One region of the Nocardioides marmoribigeumensis genome, then DNA from elsewhere that is predicted to be linked to it. Evidence: predicted binding sites of a transcription regulator. Region 1 holds the regulator's gene; each other region holds the start of a gene.
The links. The regulator LexA, encoded in region 1, represses DNA repair genes until DNA is damaged. The targets are predictions, from matches to a motif close to TCGAACANNTGTTCGA.
Positions count from the first base shown of each region.

Region 2: a site for LexA is predicted at 1,319-1,334, ahead of J2S63_RS10300 (HNH endonuclease signature motif containing protein). Genes of this name have one in related genera too.
Region 3: a site for LexA is predicted at 1,898-1,913, ahead of J2S63_RS14355 (HNH endonuclease signature motif containing protein). Genes of this name have one in related genera too.

Region 1 is NZ_JAVDYG010000001.1:43,315-49,262, reverse strand. Features, by position in the region: gene J2S63_RS00175 (ATP-dependent DNA helicase) at 1-2,109, shown strand, start outside; gene J2S63_RS00170 (MXAN_6640 family putative metalloprotease) at 2,096-3,760, opposite strand; gene lexA (transcriptional repressor LexA) at 3,867-4,595, opposite strand; gene J2S63_RS00160 (LysM peptidoglycan-binding domain-containing protein) at 4,915-5,325, shown strand; gene J2S63_RS00155 (lysoplasmalogenase) at 5,432-5,948, opposite strand, start outside.
Region 2 is NZ_JAVDYG010000001.1:2,157,794-2,163,741, forward strand. Features, by position in the region: gene J2S63_RS10300 (HNH endonuclease signature motif containing protein) at 1-1,101, opposite strand, end outside; gene J2S63_RS10305 (winged helix DNA-binding domain-containing protein) at 1,376-2,581, opposite strand; gene J2S63_RS10310 (dihydrofolate reductase family protein) at 2,621-3,163, shown strand; gene J2S63_RS10315 (alpha/beta fold hydrolase) at 3,201-4,067, shown strand; gene J2S63_RS10320 (hypothetical protein) at 4,069-4,437, opposite strand; gene J2S63_RS10325 (hypothetical protein) at 4,585-5,079, shown strand; tRNA gene J2S63_RS10330 (tRNA-Ser) at 5,139-5,229, shown strand; gene J2S63_RS10335 (S8 family peptidase) at 5,533-5,948, shown strand, end outside.
Region 3 is NZ_JAVDYG010000001.1:2,988,003-2,993,950, forward strand. Features, by position in the region: gene J2S63_RS14345 (TIGR03617 family F420-dependent LLM class oxidoreductase) at 1-765, opposite strand, end outside; gene J2S63_RS14350 (alkaline phosphatase family protein) at 949-1,857, shown strand; gene J2S63_RS14355 (HNH endonuclease signature motif containing protein) at 2,142-3,569, shown strand; gene J2S63_RS14360 (GNAT family N-acetyltransferase) at 3,645-4,286, shown strand; gene J2S63_RS14365 (hypothetical protein) at 4,237-4,521, opposite strand; gene J2S63_RS14370 (CPBP family intramembrane glutamic endopeptidase) at 4,558-5,439, opposite strand; gene J2S63_RS14375 (cupin domain-containing protein) at 5,486-5,948, opposite strand, start outside.

The DNA.
Region 1 (5,948 bases):
CCCGCCCTCGAGCCGGACCTCGCGCCCCTGCCGGACGCGCCACTGGAGGACCCGGTCGCCGACCCCGGCACCGCGACCGAGGCCCCGACCGTGCGCGCGGTCCTCGAGGCGGCGGTCGCCGGTCTCGGCGGCCAGGAGCGTCCGGGCCAGGTCGCGATGGCCGAGGCCGTGGCCGCCGCGATCCGTGACCACACCCACCTCCTGGTCCAGGCAGGGACGGGCACCGGCAAGTCGTTGGGCTACCTCGTCCCCGCCCTGCTCCACCCCGAGCGGGTCGTGGTGGCGACCGCGACGCTCGCGCTCCAGCACCAGCTCGTCGAGCGCGACCTCCCGGCCCTCGCCGACGCGGTCGCGGAGGTCCTCGGCGGGCGCCCGTCCTTCACCGTGCTCAAGGGCCGGTCCAACTACGCCTGCCTGCACCGCGTGCGCGAGGGCGTGCCCGACGACCAGGGCACGCTGGCGCTGACCCTCCCGGCGGGTTCCCTCGGCTCGGAGGTCGTGGCGCTGCGCGAGTGGGTCGAGGAACAGGCGAGCAGCGGCGGCACCGGTGACCGCGACCACGCCCCGCGTCACGCCGAGCGAGTCTGGCGGCAGGTGTCGGTCTCGGCGCGGGAGTGCCTGGGCGCCTCCTCGTGCTCGTTCGGGGACGAGTGCTTCGCCGAGCGTGCCCGCGACAAGGCGGCCCGCTCCCGCCTCATCGTCACCAACCACTCGATGCTCGCCATCGACGCCATCGACGGCGTGCCGATGATCCCCGACTACTCCGTGGTCGTGGTCGACGAGGCCCACGAGCTCGCCTCTCGCGTGACCCAGGCCTCGACCGACGAGCTGACGCCGACCCAGGTCGAGCGGGCGGCCAAGCGGGCCTCGCGCCACGTCGAGGACGCGGCCGTCGACCAGCTCTACGAGGCCGCCGACGCCCTCACCGACGCCCTGGCCACCTGCCGGGCCGCGCGCCTCGACCCCGTGCCCGACGACATCGCCACGGCACTGGCGCTGACCCGCGACGCCGCCCGCGAGGCGGTCTCCGCGTTCCCCAAGGAGTCACCGGACTCCGGTGACGCCGCGGCGGCCAAGCAGGCCCGCGCCTGGTGCCAGGAGGTCTTCGACGCAGCCGAGCGCATGGCCGCCGGCTCCTCGCGCGATGTGCTGTGGAAGACCGAGCGTGAGCGCCAGCGGGGCGGCGACATGCTCAGCGTGGCCCCGCTCGACGTCTGGGGGCCGCTGCGTGACGGGCTGCTGGCCGACAACACGGTCGTGTTCACCAGCGCCACGCTCAAGCTCGGGGGCGACTTCGACGCGGTGGCCTCCGGTCTCGGGCTCCGGGCCGACGAGCGCCGCCCCCTGCCCCCGGCCGACGAGGCCGGCTCCGGCGCCGACAGCGACGCCCGGGACGGCGGGGAAGACGGGGCCGAGGACGAGACCGAGGACGGGCGTCAGCCCTGGCGCGGGCTCGACGTCGGGTCACCGTTCGACTACCCCCGCCAGGGGATCCTCTACGTCGCGCGGCACCTCCCGCGGCCGGGCCGGGACGGGCTCGGCGAGGCCCAGGTGGCCGAGATCGCCGACCTGGTGGACGCCGCGGAGGGACGCACGCTCGGACTGTTCTCGAGCCGTCGCGCCGCCGAGACCGCAGCGGAGGCGATCCGCGAGCGGCTTCCGCACCTCACGGTCCTGGCGCAGGGCGACGCCCAGCTGCCCGACCTCACCGCCCAGTTCGTCGGCGACCCCCACACGTGCCTGTTCGGCACGCTGGGCCTCTGGCAGGGCCTCGACGTGCCCGGCGACACCTGCCAGCTGGTGATCATCGACCGGATCCCGTTCCCCCGGCCCGACGACCCGCTCATGTCCGCGCGTCAGCAGGCCGCGGACCGCGCGGGACGCAACGGCTTCCTCAGCGTGGCGGCCACCCACGCCGCCCTGCTGCTGGCGCAGGGGTCGGGCCGCCTCATCCGCACCACCACCGACCGCGGCGTGGTGGCGGTGCTCGACCCCCGGCTGCAGGGGATGGGATACAGCGGGTTCCTGCGCAGCTCACTCCCGCCGATGTGGTCGACGACCGACAAGGCGACGGTGCTGGCGGCGCTGCGGCGGCTCAGCGCTCCCTGACGGTCGCCTGGAAGTAGGTCTTGAGGCCGTTGTCCAGCGGGGTGCCCTGGCAGGACAGCAACGTGGCGCGGTTGCAGGCGTAGCGCTGGCCGGCGTTGGTCAGGGTCAGCTCCACCCGCCTGACGTGGCCGTAGCGGAACTGGGCGGTCGCCACGCCGTTGCCGTACTTGTCGAGCGGGACCCAGCGGCGCGTGCGCTTGCCGGCGCCCGTGCCGTCGTCGACGACGACCGAGATCTGGGCGCGAGCGCCGCGCGCGTAGCTGGGGGCGTTGACCGGGATGCGCACCACCCACCCGGCGGCGGTCAGGTCGGAGCCGGGGAGGAGCACGACCGTGTAGTTGGTCATGTGCGCCATCGTGGCGACCTTCTCACCGGTGCTCGTGACCGATCCGGACAGCCTGTAGCGGCTCACCGCGGGCGCCGTCGGGTAGTGCTGCTGCTCTCCCTCGGTGTAGGCGTCGCGGGGGTGACGGTTGGCCTCGCCGAAGCGGGCGAAGACGTTGGCCAGGCTGTTGCCGCGCGCGGCGACCGCCCGGCCGAGCGCGCGCATCGAGTAGGTGCGGGGGTAGGCCCAGGTGTAGGCCTGCGCCCGACGCCAGACGTCGCGCACCACCAGCGGCAGGCCGGTGCCACCGTCGTCGTCGAAGGTCTCGCTGAGGTAGCGCCAGAAGATCCACGACACGTAGGGCCCGCCCAGGCCGTTGGCCGCCTGGTCCAGCGAACGGGTCGGGGTGGTGAGCTGGCTGCCCTGGAGGTAGCGGACGTTGTCGTTGACGTCGGTGTAGATCTCGTCCTCCATCCACATCGCCGTGCCCTCCATGAACCAGTCGTCCTCGTCGACGTCGTAGGCGAACTGGACGGCGTGGAAGAACTCGTGGGCAGCGGTCACCTCGAGATTGGCCGTGACGGTCTGGCTGGCCCCGAACTGGTCGGGGGAGAAGTCGTTGTCCAGGACGCAGTAGCCCGAGGCCGAGCGGCCGGAGGCCATGCCCTCGGGAGCGCAGTAGCCGAACAGGCCGTCGTCGCCGATGTCGGCGAGGTAGACGTCGAGCCGGTTGTCGCCACCGCGACCGCGGTCGGGGCGTGGTGCGCGATAGCCGCCCTGGGTGACGATGCGGTCCCAGACGTGCTCCATCACCTGCTTGGTGAGGGCGACCTGGCCACGTGAGGCCTTGTCGGACGTGCTGGTCACCCGCCACACGCACACGTGCGTGGAGCAGGAGCGCCGGGGCTTGACGCGGTAGCCGTCGCCGTTGGGGTCGTTGACGCCCTGGGACGGCCGAGCCAGGACCGAGCGGGCCGCCGCCCGGTCGCCGGGGTCGAGGTAGCGCAGCCCGACCTTGAGGGCACGCAGGGTGAGGGTGAAGTCGGATCGGTCGCCGACGGGACGGGCCGGCGCCGGGCGACCCGCAGCGAGCCGGTGCTGGGCCCGGTCGAGGGCCGCCTCGGCGGCGCGTCGCCCGGCGTTCCAGGTGGAGACGCGGGCACTGGCCGCGGCGCCCGCCTCACGCAGGGTGGCGCCGACGCCGACGCCGACCTGGGCGGTCGTCGCTGCGTCCGCGGGGCCGGCGGCCAGGCTCGCCAGGCCCAGCGGGGTGGCGAGGGCCAGGGCGGTGACGGTCGCGGCGAACCGGGAACGCAGAGGGGGCACGAGACGTCCTGGGTGCGGGGATCGGGGTGCCGGCCGCGCGGGCCGGGGCGGTCCGGAGCGGACCGCCGCCAAGCCTATGTCAGAACCCGTGTCCGGAGCGGGACCTTCAGACCCGACGCAGGACGGTGGTGACCTTGCCCAGGATCGTCGCGTGCGTGCCGTCGATGGGCTCGTAGGCCTCGTTGTGGGGGAGCAGCCAGACGTGGCCGTCCTTGCGCTGGAAGGTCTTGACGGTGGCCTCGCCGTCGAGCAGGGCCGCCACGATGTCGCCGTTGTCGGCGGTGGCCTGCTGGCGCACCACGACGTAGTCGCCGCTGCAGATGGCAGCGTCGAGCATCGAGTCGCCCACCACCTCGAGGAGGAACAGCGTGCCCTCGCCGACCAGCTCGCGGGGGAGCGGGAAGACCGACTCGACCCGCTCCTCGGCGAGGATCGGACCGCCGGCGGCGATGCGCCCGACGACCGGGACGTAGGCAGGGGTCGGCTGGGCGTCGTCGATGCCGGTCTCGTCGATCCCGCCCTCGGGCACCTCGGGCTCGGCCGGGCCGGCGACGGTCAGCGCGCGGGGCCGGTTGGGGTCACGACGGATGAAGCCCTTGTCCTCCAGCGTGCGGAGCTGGTGGGCGACCGAGGAGGAGCTGGTCAACCCGACCTTCTCGCCGATCTCGCGCATGCTCGGCGGATAGCCCCGGGTCTGGAGCGACTCCCGGATCACGGTCAGGACCCGCTGCTGTCGGGGGGTGAGCCCCGAGGCGTCGGGAGGCCCGTCGGGCAGCTCGCTCACGTTGGAGCGTCCTCGTGAGGGGGTCGTCGCGCTGCGCTCCTTGCGCTCCATGAGCTCCGCCTTCCAAGCCGGTGTGGTGTCGGGATGACGGGGCCCACGCTATGCCCAGCGACCGACCGAGTTCAAACACGTGTTCGAACGCGGCGTGTCGACCGCGCGCGGCGGCGTGGTGGGCCGCCCTCCCCGCCCGGTGTCGAACATCTGTTCGGCCCAGCCCTTGCGCGATGCTGCTCGCCCCCCTATCTTCGATCACATGTTCGATCGAACATGCGTTCGACGGACAGCTTCACGGAAATGTCGGTGGGCGCGGTTGGACTGCTCCTGACGCCGAGAAGCCAGGCGACAGGGGTCGCAGAGCAAGGAGGACACGATGAGCACGATGGTGATCGCAGGAGGCCGCCGCACGGTGGCGAGCCGTCCGGTCCCGCAGGTCCGGGTGGGCCAGGTCCGCCAGGTCCGCCAGGTCCGGCCCGTGGAGACCGACCGGGCCCCGGTCCGGCTGACCCGGCGCGGGCGTCTGGTGCTCACGCTGGTCCTGACCGTGATGGTGGTCCTCGGCCTGCTCGCGGCGGGTGGCGCGTCCTTCGCGACGCGCGAGGCGGGCGACCCGCAGCCCATCCGCACGGTCGAGGTGGAGCGGGGGCAGACGCTGTGGGGGATCGCCGCGACGATCGCCGAGCCCGGCGAGGTCCGCGACATGGTCTACACGATCGAGCGGCTCAACTCGCTCCCGGACGCGACCCTCACCGAGGGTCAGGTCCTGGCGGTCCCGCGGGGCTGACGAGCCCGGGACCCCCGATCCGCCACCGGCTCCCTCGACCCGGGTCGGTGGCACGGGCAGGCCGTGGAGCGGGGCCCTCGCACGTGCCCCGCTCCACGGCGGCCCCTCACGAGGGCCCACCGGGGCCGTGCCCCCTCAGGGCGGCTGCCACGCCGGCGGCGATGAGGCCCTGTCCGGCGGTGTAGGTCGCCATGACCACGGCGTCCGACCGCGGGGTCGGTGAGCTCAGCACGAATCGGCGCAGCGCGATGGTCGCGTCAGAGGCGAGGAAGGTCGCCGTGCCGACGACCACGGTGCGGCGCGCGCTCGGTGCGACGTCGTCGCCCAGGCGGGAGGAGGTGGCGACCATCGACGACAGGATCCCGGCGTACGCCACGACCGGCGCGCGGAGTGCGGGTGCGCGGCGTCCCGCGGCCCAGGCCAACGCCGGCCCCAGGGTCGCGAACGTGGCGGCCGCGGCCTTCGTGCCGGTCAGGTGGCTGCGGTCGTGCCGGGGGCGCGCCCTGCTGGCGAAGGCGGTGACGTAGGCGATGTGGGCACCGAAGAACGACCCCAGGCCGGCGAGGAAGGCCCGCTCGCCCTGGCCGAGGAGGGCGACGTCCCCGGCCCCGGACAGGGCCTGG
Region 2 (5,948 bases), 2.1 Mb from region 1:
GTAGCCATAGTCGAGGATCTGGGACTTGCCGCCGAGGACGACGGGGAGGATCTGGGCGTTGCAGGCCAGGCGCCGGGTCTGCGCGGCCGTGAGCTGGTTGCTCGTCGCGGAGACGCCGTCGACGAGGCCGCCGGGGATCGCGGCGGTGGTGAGCACCTCGGCGGTGCCGAGCTCCTTGCACAGCGCGTCGTAGTCGATCGTGACGACGATCTGGGTGGCGTTGCCGCCGTGGACGGGCAGCCGCTGGGGGTCGACGGTCTCGAGGAACGTGCAGAACGCCTGCCCCAGCCGACGCGGGCGCGGGAGCCGCTGGACCGGGTCGGGGTGGCTGGTCAGGGTGCCGTCGTCGCCGCTGGCACCGTCGGTCGGGTCGAGCGTGCTGGCCTTGCGCGGGTTGGTGAAGGCCTCGAGGTAGACCGCGAACCGCGTGCCGGACACCTCGTCGATCTCGCCGGTGAACGCGATGCGCCCGTCGGCCTTGCGGCGCAGCCGCAGGGTCGCGCCCTCCTCGGCGTCGGTCTCGAGCGCGGCCAGGCGACGGGCCTCGACCTCCTCGGCGACCTCGGGGGCCACGACCTCGAGGATCTTGCGGCCGAGCGCGGCCAGCTGTCGCGGGCCGTGGTCCGCAGCGAGGGCGACCAGGTGGGCCTCCGCCTTCTCGAGGACCTCGGCGTCGACCCACGGCGCCAGCCCCTGGAGCGAGCGGGCCATCGTCCGCGCCTGGGCCAGCGACACGTCCCCGGTCCTCATCGCCGCGGCCACTGCTGTCCACCGGCGGTCGAGGTCGGCTGCGAGCCCGGCGTCGGCCTTGGCCGCAGCGGTCTCGGTGCGGGTGGCCTGGGAGTACCACCCCGCGACGTCCCGGGCTGCGACGTCTGCGGCCACGTCGTCCGCGTCGGCCATGATCCGCATCCGCAGCTCGACCACCTGCGCCTCGGCCCGTGCGAGCCTCCTCAGGGCGAGGGCCTTGGTCTCGGTGCGCATGAACGCCGGGTTGACCTGGACGACCGAGACCAACGCGGTCTCGATCGCGTCCAGCGCGGTCAGCACCGGGTGCTCGGGCACGGCGGAGGAGGACGGCTGCGGCAGGGACTGGGTCACGCTGCGGGCCTCCTCCACGGATCGGCGACAGGACAGTCACACGGGCGCGTGTGTCTGCTGGTCGCCGCTCCGGGGGCCCTCACCGGGCTAGATCACCGTTCGAACCATCGCAGCTGAGCCCATACCCCCGAGATGGCGCAGGTGGTCCGCTCTGACGGCGGCGTCTGGCTCGAGATCTCCGGGCTCTGAGGAGAGCATAGCACACGCTGGACCACAAGCGAACACCAGTTCGAAAGATGGGGAGAACGTGCTGCGGCCCGGGGCGGCCCGCGGGTCAGCCCAACGCGGCCCGCGCCTCGCGCGCGGCCACCGAGTTGTAGATCGTCCCGACCACCTCGCCGTCGAGCCACTCGGTCAGCCGGGCGGCCTCGGCCTCCAGCGCCCGCCGGCCGGCCGCGGGGACCTCGCTCTCGACCGACACGTGCACCCGTCCGTCGGGGGACTGGAACCACGCCCCGACGACGCGGCCGTCCCACCAGGCGGTGGCACCGATGTTGCCGGCCCGGTCGGTGTGGCGGTCGGGGTCGGGGAGGTAGAAGCCGCGGGCCTTCCAGCCCATGACCGTCGGGTCGAGGACCGGCAGGAGCGCGGCCCACGCGGACACGTGTCGGACCGGGGCGACGTCGTCGGGCAGGACCCACCCGACCGCTCCCGAGTCGAGCGAGACCGGGACGGCTCCGAGGCCGGCGAGGGCCCGGCGTACGACGGCCTTGGTGTCGCCGAGCCACCACTGCAGGTCGCCCTCGGTGCCGGGACCGAACGTGCGCAGCCAGCCGGCCACCAGGGCGGCGTAGCCCTCGTCGGGGTCGGGCCGCGACGGGACCTCGCCGAGCCAGGTCTCCATCAGGGTCCAGGTCGGCTTGTTGATCCGCCAGTGCCCTGCGTTGCGACCGCGCACGAGCAGGCCGTCGGCGGCGAGGTGCGTCATGATCCAGGGCGCCACCGGGGTCGGGGAGCTGTAGGACTTGCCCGGAGCGGGGTCGACCAGCACGTCGAGGTCGGGTGTAGCCGCGCGCACCTCGGCCGTCGTCCGCGCCTCGCCGTCGGCCAGGACCGTGAGGAACGCGGCCTCGGCCTCGCGCAACCAGGTGGCGCCGTCGTCGGTGTGGCCGGCCTTCTCGAGCATGCCAGCGTGGCGCGCCCGCTCGGTGACGGCGACCCGCGCGGACGAGCTCGCGAGCGCCGCGGGCAGGAGCGAGCGCGGGAAGACGAAGAGGGTCCGGCGCATCGCCAGCTGCTTGACCACCGACCGGTCGTCGTAGAGCGCCCGCTCGACGTCGGCGACCGACCGGTCGCTGCGGGCGGCGACCGCGAGGTGGACGCTCGCCGCCTCGGTCGCGTGCAGCACGGTCATCGCGCCGACCACCTCCTCCACCGAGGACAACCGGTGGTCGGCGTGGAGCCCGTGCCTCCGCGCCAGCCGCGCGCGACGCTCGTCGTCGGTGACGTGGCGGACCGGCTGAGGAGCACTGGCGGGCATGTCTTCCATCTTGTCGGTGGGCACCGACACGATGGGTCGATGGCTCGCACGATCTTCTACACCGCCTCCAGCGTCGACGGGTTCATCGCCGACCAGCACAACTCCCTCGACTGGCTGGTCGACACCGACCACGCGCTCCCCGAGGACCATCCCGACGCCTACCCCACGTTCGTCGCCGACATCGGTGCGCTGGTGATGGGGTCGACCACCTACGAGTGGGTCGCGGCGCACGAGCCGTCGTCGCGCGAGCAGTGGCCCTACGAGCAGCCCACCTGGGTGTGCACGCACCGCGAGCTCCGGCTCCCCGCCGCGGGTCGCGTCGAGACCTGGTCCGGTGACGTCGCCGGGCTCCACCCACGGCTCGTCGAGGCCGCGGAGGGCAAGGACGTCTGGGTCGTCGGGGGTGGCGACCTGGCCGGCCAGTTCCTCGACGCCGGGCTGCTCGACGAGGTCCATGTGCAGCTCACCCCCGTCGTCCTGGGCGCCGGTGCCCCGCTCCTGCCGCGCCGGGCGCCTCTCCGGCTGCTGGGGGTGAGGCAGATGGGCGACTTCGTCGCCACGAGGTACGCCGTCCAGCGGTGACGGCCGTGGCACGCGGGCGCGTGACTACGCTGCCGGGATGCCGACCCCCGACGCACCGCCCCTCGGCGAGGACCGGATCACCAGCTTCACCCGCGCGGGCCTCACCTTCGACGTCCGTGACACCGGGCCGCTCGAGGGCGACGTGGTCGTGCTGCTGCACGGCTTCCCCCAGCGCGCCGCGAGCTGGGACCAGGTGGCCGCCCACCTCCACGCGGCTGGGTTCCGCACGATCGCCCCCGACCAGCGGGGCTACTCCCCGGGCGCACGGCCCATCCGCCGGCGCGACTACGCCCTGCCGCTCCTGGCCGACGACGCCGCGGCCCTGCTCGACGCGATCGGCCGGCCGGTCCACCTCGTCGGCCACGACTGGGGAGCCGCGGTCGCGTGGCTCGTGGCGGGCAGCCACCCGGCCGTGCGGTCCCTCACCTCGGTCTCGGTGCCGCACCCGGCGGCCTACCTCCGCGCGGTGGCCGGACCCCAGCTGCTCAAGTCGTGGTACGTCCTGCTCTTCATGCTGCCGCGGGTCACCGAGCTCATGGCCACCCGAGCGCCTGCGCGGTTCGTCGCGCAGCTGCTGGCGTTCGGCATGACCGACCAGGAGGCCGACGGGGTGCTCCGCGACGTCGTGGCGTACGGCGCGCTGCCGGGCGGCCTGGGGTGGTACCGCGCGATCCCGCTCACCGGCCGCCGCACGCGCGCGATGTGGCAGCAGAAGGTGTCGGTGCCGGTCACCCACGTATGGAGCACCGGCGACACCGCGCTGGGCCGGAGCACGGCCGAGCTCGCGGAGCGGTGGACGACCGGGCCGTTCGAGCTGGTCGTGCTCGAGGGTCTCAGCCACTGGCTGCCCGAGCAGGCGCCCGACGTGCTGGCCGAGGTCGTGCTCAGCCGGATCGAGGGCTGAGCTACTCGGACCCGCCGACGTCACGTCCGTCGGCGTCGTAGGCCAGGTCCGTCACCCGTTGGTGGTGGTGGCTGATGTCGTGGCTGAGCCGCAGCAGGTGGCGGCGCAGGCGCTCGGCGTCCTCGTCGGGCGTCGCGTCGGTCAGGCGCGTGCCGAGGGAGCCGAGCCGGTCGAGCAGCCGGGTCCGCTCACGGTGGAGGCGGCCGGCTCGCGCCGCGACGGCGCACTCCTCGACCACCTCCTCGGCGGTGAGGGCGGCGCCGACCGACGCCATCCGTTGCTGCACCACGTGTCGCCACGTGCGCGGCGCGGGGGGAGGACAGACGAGAGCCTGCTCGAGACCTGCGACGGCGAGGTTGAGTCGCTGCATCGGATCACCTCCGGGGGGCCTGCGGGGGTGGTGGGGAGTGATCCGAGTGTGGGACCGGCGTGTCGGCTTGTCCAGATCCGGGACGGTCGGACAATGCCCGCTGCGTGAACCCGGTCCGATCAGGTCCCGCCCGCTCTGCTGTAATCGATGCCCGTGCCCCCCAAGTCCCGCGAGCCCCGCGCACCCCGCCCCACGACCGCCTACGCGTTCGACCGGGCGCTGCTGGTCCGGGCGATGGGCATCCTGCTGCTGGTCAACGGCGTCGTGGTCTTCGGGGTGGCCGCGCTGACGGTCGTCGCCTCGGTCTCGGGCCTCGTCCTCAGCGTCGTCGTGGTCCTCGCCGCCCTCGTGCTCGTCACCGCCGGGACGTGGCTGGGTCGCATGCGCACGATGGTCCGCTTCGACGACGACGGCTACCAGGTGCGCGTGCTCCGCGGGGCCGGGGTGAAGCAGGCCCGCTGGCGCGACGTGGAGGACGTGGTCACCACCACCTCCGCCGGCCAGGACTGCGTCGTGCTCCGCCTGCGCGACGGGCGTACGACGACGATCCCGCTCGGCGTGCTCGAGGGCTCGCGCCAGGTCTTCGTCGACGACCTGCGGTCCCGGCTCGACCGGGGCCACGGCTACCGCCGCCTGCGCTGACCCGGCCCCGGAGTCGATTGGCGGCCCGCCGAAGCCGCCCGGTAGCCTGTCCCCGGCCGGGAGGTGTCGCCTAGTCCGGTCTATGGCGCCCGACTGCTAATCGGGTTTGGGGCAACAACCCCATCGAGGGTTCAAATCCCTCCACCTCCGCCGACCTGAGGGCCCGTCACGTCACGCGTGACGGGCCCTTCGTCGTACCCCGGGAGGACGCCCGGGAGGACGCCCGGGAGGACCCCCGGGAGGACCCCCGAGACCCCGCGGGACGACGCTGCGGACAAAGGTTCCAGCCGGACGTATCAGGCCCGGCCCCGACCCCCTCCTCGGTCTCAGGGTGCGACGTCAGAGCGGTCGTCACGCCCGGGCAGCGGAGGGCTCGGTCCCAGGAGGGGAGAGACCGGGCCCCCCGCTCGGCTCTAGGCTCAGCCCACCACCGCTCCTACCCGGAGGTCAGTGATGCAGGAGCCTGAGCAGCAGCAGCCCCTCAAGAACCCTCGAGCCCGCCTCACCCCCACGCCGCCGTTCCTGCGGGACGTCGCGCAGCAGTACCTCAACGTGCGCCTGCTCGACCCCCTCACCGCCTACCAGGTCAGGGGCCAGCACGGTATCAAGCCGACGGCGTTCCTCGCCGACTCGCTCCTGGTCCGCGGCCGGGACCGGACGACGATCGCCACGCTGGAGGAGGTCGCCGCCGAGGCCGGCTTCAGCCTCGCGTGGGACGCCCGGGTCGCCGAGGACCAGGCGCTGCTGGACCGCGCCGAGCTGGCGAAGGACGAGCGCGAGGCGATCGAGGCCGTCTGGGTGCGCCGGGTCCGGCTCGTCCCCGCCGAGGAGCCGGTGCAGCCGGTCTACAAGCCGATCGACACGTGGCG
Region 3 (5,948 bases), 2.9 Mb from region 1:
GAGCACCTCGTCGTCCACCATCGCTGCGAGGTCGTCCCACTGCCCCTGCAACGTCGCGCGGTGCGCCTCCTCGTGCAGCTCACCCCAGCCGTGGTGGTCGAGCACCGGACGGTACGCCGGCGTGCTGGCGTAGAAGCCCAGCTGCCGCCGCGCGGCCGCGGTCGCCTCGGCGAGCTCCTCCTCGGTCCGCCCCACCGCGACCACGGCCATGGTGGTGACGGCCAGGTCCCCGGCCCGGTCCGACGACGCCCTGCCCGCTCGGAGCCTCGGCAGGAGCTCGTCCTGCAGGAACGAGCGCGAGACCAGCGGGTGCCCGATGAAGCCGTCCGCGACCCGGCCGGCCGTCTCGACCATCCGCGGACCGACGCCGGCCAGCCAGACCGGCGGGGCGTCGTACCCCAGCGGCCCGGGGTCGAACAGCGGCGGCATCAGCGTGTGGGAGTAGAACTCGCCGCGGAAGTCCAGTCGCTCCCCGGTCTGCCAGGCGGTGAAGATCGCGCGCAGCGCCTCGACGTACTCCGCCATGCGCGCGGCGGGGCGCGACCACGGCATCGAGTAGCGCCGGGTGATGTGCGGCTTGATCTGCGGCCCCAGCCCGAGGACGAGACGGCCCCCGCTGAGCCGGTGCACGTCGTACGCCGAGTAGGCCGTGGCCATCGGCGTGCGCGCGAAGGCGAGCGCCACCGACGTCCCCAGGCGCACGCGGCTGGTCGTGGTGGTCGCCAGCGCGAGGGCGACGAACGGGTCGTGGCTGGCCTCGGCCACCCAGACGCCGGCGTCCGGGGACCGCGGCCGCGAACGCGGGGAGCTGCTCGGGGGAACCGTGGAACGCGAGGTCGATCGGCAGGCTGGTCACCCGCCGATCCTGCCGGGTGGCGATCAGGTTCCGGTCAGGTCTCGCCGGGCAGACTGGCGGGGTCCTGCCCGTGGTGGTCCGTCGGAGGTGTCGTGATCGGTCGTCGTGCCAGGTCCACGCTCGCGGCCCTCCTGGTCGGTCCGCTCCTCGCCGCATGCTCGGGCGGTGCTCCGGCGACGCCGTCGGTGAGCCCGGGCGCTCACGCGGCCCGGGTGACCAAGCTGCTCGTCGTCGTGGTCGAGAACCACTCGCTCGACCAGATGCGCCGCGACCTGCCCTACACGTTCGGGCTGGCGAAGAAGTACGGCTACGCGACCGGCTACACCGCCCTCACGCACCCCTCGGAGCCCAACTACCTCGGCATCGTCGGCGGTGACACGTTCGGCGTCACCGACGACGGGCCGCCGTCCGAGCACGTCGTCCACGGGCGGTCGGTGTTCGGCCAGGCGCTCGCCTCCGGGCACACGGCTCGGGTCTACGCCGAGGGGATGACGAGCTCGTGCGCGCTGACGGACGGCGGCGACCGCTACGCGGTCAAGCACAACCCGTGGGCCTACTTCGTCGACGAGCGCGACGCCTGCTCGGTCGACGACGTCAGCCTCGACCAGCTGTCCCCCGACGTGGAGGCGGGCCACCTGCCCGACGCCGGCCTGCTCGTCCCCAACCTCTGCCACGACGCCCACGACGCCGACTGCGACCTCTCCGACGCCGACGCGTGGATGGAGGAGCAGCTCGGCCTGGTGATGTCCGGCCGCGACTTCGAGTCGGGTCGCCTGGCCGTCGTCGTCACCGCCGACGAGGACGACCACCACCAGGACAACAAGGTCCTCACGGCCGTCTTCCACCCCGGCCTGGACGGCAAGGTGGTCTCGACCCCGTTGACGCACTACAGCCTCACCCGGCTGTACGACGACGTGCTGGGCGTGCCCCACCTGCGCGGGGCCGCCGACGCCCCCGACCTGGCCAAGGCGTTCGGGCTCGACGTGGGTCCTGCCGGCTGAGGGGCTCCCCCCTGACCTCGCCTCCACGTCTCCACAGGATTCGAACTGGTGTGTGTATATCAGCAGGGGTGGGGTAGACTGAGGGCAGAGCCCGGAGATCTCGAGCCAGACGCCGCCGTCAGAGCGGACCACCTGCGCCATCTCGAGGGGGAGGGGCTCGAGCTGCGAGGGTCCGAATGGTGATCTTGCCCCGGAAGTGATCGGGGTCCCCGGAGTGGCGACCAGCCGATGCGCCTGCCTGCGTGTCGTGCTTCGTCGTCGATCCGTGAAGAGGAGCCCGCACCGTGACCGAGTCGTCGCTGGAGTCGTCGCCGTCTGGTGTGCCGGAGCATCCGGTGCTGGCCGCACTGGAGGCGATCGAGGGCGCGCTGGGGTCGGTCGTGCAGGTCAACCCCTCGTTCATGCGCACCGAGACCAAGGCGGAGGCCCTGACGCGGCTGGCTCGGGCCGAGGCCCGGATGGTCGAGCTGCGGATGCGGATCATGGCCGATGCCGACGACGTCGCCGCGGACGCAGCGGCCCGTGACGTCGGCGGCTGGTACGCCCACCAGACGCGCACCGACCCCGCGACCGCGAAGGTCGAGGCAGCCCTCGCCGTGGCCCTGGACCGCCGCTGGACCCAGGTCGCCGAGGCGATGCGTGCCGGGGACCTCTGCCTGGCCCAGGCCCGGGTGATCGCCCGATCGCTGACCGCGCTGGCCCCGTGGGTCGAGGCCGACGTCCTGGCCGAGGCGCAGACCGCCCTGGTGGAGCTGGCCACCGACCACGGTCCCCGCCAGCTGGCCGCCCTCGGTGCGCGGATTGTGACCGTGGTCGCCCCCGATCTCGCCGATGAGATCGAGGCCCTGCGCCTGGAGGCAGAGGAGGCCGACGTCGAGGACAAGATCAGGCTCACCGTGCGCCACCACGCCGACGGCACCATCCGCGGCAGCTTCGTCCTGGACAAGCTCGGCGGCACACGCCTCGCGGTGCTCCTCGACGCCTACACCAACCCCCGCCAGCACCACCACCGCACCGAGACCACCGAGACCACCGACGGCCCCGGCGGCCCCGGCGGCCCCGACGGCCCCTGCTCGGCAGAGGCCGGCTCGGGACAGACCGACCAGGCTGAGCCGGCCACCTCCCTGAGCGGCCCGCACCCCGACCCGGTCGAACGACTCCCACGCGGCCGCACGCTGGGCAAGGCCTTCTGTGCGCTGCTGGAGTCCCTCGACCCAGCCGCACTGCCCCGCCACGGAGGCGACCAGACCCTGCTGCAGATCACCATCGGTCTTGAGGACATCTGCAAGAAGCTCGCCGCCGGCACCATCCTGACCACCGCCGCGATCCCCGGCACCCCCAGCGCGGAGACCGCGGTCGACCGGATCTCCGCCTCCGAGGTCCGCCGTCTGGCCTGCAACGCCCGCATCCTGCCCGTCGTCCTCGGTGGGAAGTCCGAGATCCTCGACCTCGGCCGCGACCGACGGCTGTTCTCCCCCGCCCAGCAACGCGCGATGCTGCTGCGCGACCGCACCTGCCGCGCCGAGGGCTGCACCATCCCCGGCACCTGGGCAGAAGCCCACCACTGGATCCCCTGGGGCAAGCTCGGCGACAGCGACCTCGACGACGGGGTCCTGCTCTGCTCCCATCACCACCACCGCATCCACCAAGAGACCCGATGGAGAGCCGAACGACTCCCCAACGGAGACGTCCGCTTCCACCGCCGACGGTAACCCGTCAGGTCGAGCGTTGGCCCCGTCAGGTCGAGGGTCGACCTCGCAGGCGTGGCTGGCGACTAGGTTCGCTGCATGAGCCACTTCACCTGGCTTCCGGCCAACCAGGCAGCGACGGAGGACGTCGAGGCGGTCTTCGCGACCGGGGGAGCGCACAAGTGCCGGTGCCAGGCGCTGAAGGTTCCGGGCTGGATCTGGCGCGACACCACCCAGGAGGAACGGGACGCCGCCCTGCTGGAGCAGACCGCCTGCGGCACCAGCGGGCCGACGTCGGGCCTGGTCGGCTACGTCGACGGTGAGGCGGCCGGCTGGGTCGCGGTCGAGCCGCGGGAGAACTACCCCAGGCTGTGGAGCCGGAAGCAGGCGTGGATGCGGACGGACCCCGACCTCGAGCGCGTCTGGTCGGTCGTGTGCTTCGTCGTGCGCCAGGGCTGGCGCCGGACGGGACTGATGTACGAGCTCGCCGGCGCCACGGTCGAGTACGGCGAGCAGGTCGGCGCCCGCGTCCTGGAGGGCTACCCGATCGAGCCGCCGCCCGGCGGGAGGGTGATCTGGGACGAGGCCTCGGTCGGGCTGGTGCAGGTGTTCCTCGAGGCCGGCTACGAGGTGGTGGCCTGGCCCACCGTGCGGAGGAGGGTGGTGCGGCGGCAGCTGGCACCGGTCGCTCTCAGTGGCGAGGGTCGTCGGCGCGGAACCGGGCCCGGAGCCAGCTGTTGATCCCCGGTGCCAGGCCCTTGGCCTTCGGCAGGTCGGCGACGGGAGCGACGGTGAGGGCGACGCCGTCGGGCAGGGCCCACTTGAGCTCGTGGTAGACCGCCGACAGCGTGTCGTCGGAGTCCACGAAGGCCAGCCCGCCGGCGGCGACCACGACCTCCCGCCAGGGCCCGGCCAGGTCGGTGGCGGGGTCGAGCTCGTGGAGGTCGGCCGAGGTCCAGGCGACGTACACCGTCATCGCGCCAGTCTGCCCTGCGGAGCGCCGCCGCCCGGGTCAGGCCGCCGTGCGGCCGTTCGGCGTACGACGGAGGGGTGCGAACCGCCACCAGGCGACGGCGGCCAGGACCAGGAGGAGGTTCTGGAACAGGCCGACCTCGCCGGCGAACCAGCCGCTGTGCTCGGTGTCCGTGGTGAGCGGGCCGACCACGTGGTAGAGCCCGGCGTTGACCATCGCGTGCACCACCAGACCCGGCCAGATGCCCCACCGCAGCTGCATGCTCGCGAGGATCGCGCCCAGCGCGGCGGTGCCGATCGTGAACGACGTGAGGGCGAACCACAGGGGCGTCCCGGCCGGTGTGCCACCGAGGAACAGCATGAGCGGCCAGTGGAACATCCCCCAGACCAGGCCGGTGGCGAGCACGACCGTGCGCGGTCCGGCGACCTCCGCGAGGCGGGTGGTCATCAGGCCTCGCCAGCCGAGGTCCTCGCCGAGCGCGAGGACGACGTACGGCAGGCCGAGGACCGTGCAGCCGAGCACCGCCAGCAGGCCGAGCTCGCCGCCGTCGAAGCCGGCCAGTCCGAAGGTCCACACGAGGACGCCTGCCAGGACCGTCGGCAGCAGGCCGACCGCCCACGCGATCGCGAGCGTGCGGGCCGGTGGGCGACGGAAGCCGAGCGGCGCTCGTCGGCCGCGGGGCGTGGTGGCGCGGGCGACCAGGGCACCGATGGTGGGGAAGAGCGCCTGGCCGTACATCGAGAGCTGGCCCAGGGCGCTGGCGTCCTCGATGTGCCGCACGTCCACGCCCTCGGCCAGGCCGGCGGTGGTGCTGAGCGCGAGCAGGGAGAACGTCGTGCCGAGGAAGACCGCCACCTCGCGGGTGGCGTCCGAGCGCGGCGAGGCCGGCGTCTCGTGGCGGGCGGTGTCGAGCTGGGTCATGGTCGTGCCTTTCTTGTCTGTCTGATGAGAAGTGAGGAGCGGTGGGTCAGGGGAGGAGGCCTGGCAGCAGCGCGACGCGGTGCTCCTGGGCCAGGGCGAGCAGCAGGCCCGGGTCCTCGGCGGCGAGACGGTCCTCGTGCAGCAGGAGGTGCTCGGCCCCGGCGGGGGCGACGAGGACGAGGACGACGGAGTCGGTGAGCGCGCGGTAGCGGTGGCTCGTGCCGGGCGGCACGTGCAGCACCGCCGAGGCGCCGACGACCTGCTCGCCGTCGGCACCCGCGACCGCGACCTCGCCCTCGAGCACCACGTAGACGACGTCGTCGTCGGTGTGCCGGCGGGGCGGGACCTCCGCGCCCGCCGCGAGCTCGCGCACGAGCACGGCGAGACGACCTTGCGTCCGGTCGCCCGAGACCAGCAGTCGGTCGCCCGCGCGGGCCGGCCGAGCCGGATAGGGTGACCCGGCCATGCGTGGATCGGTGTCCGGGAGCCAGTTGCTCGCTGCTGCCTGC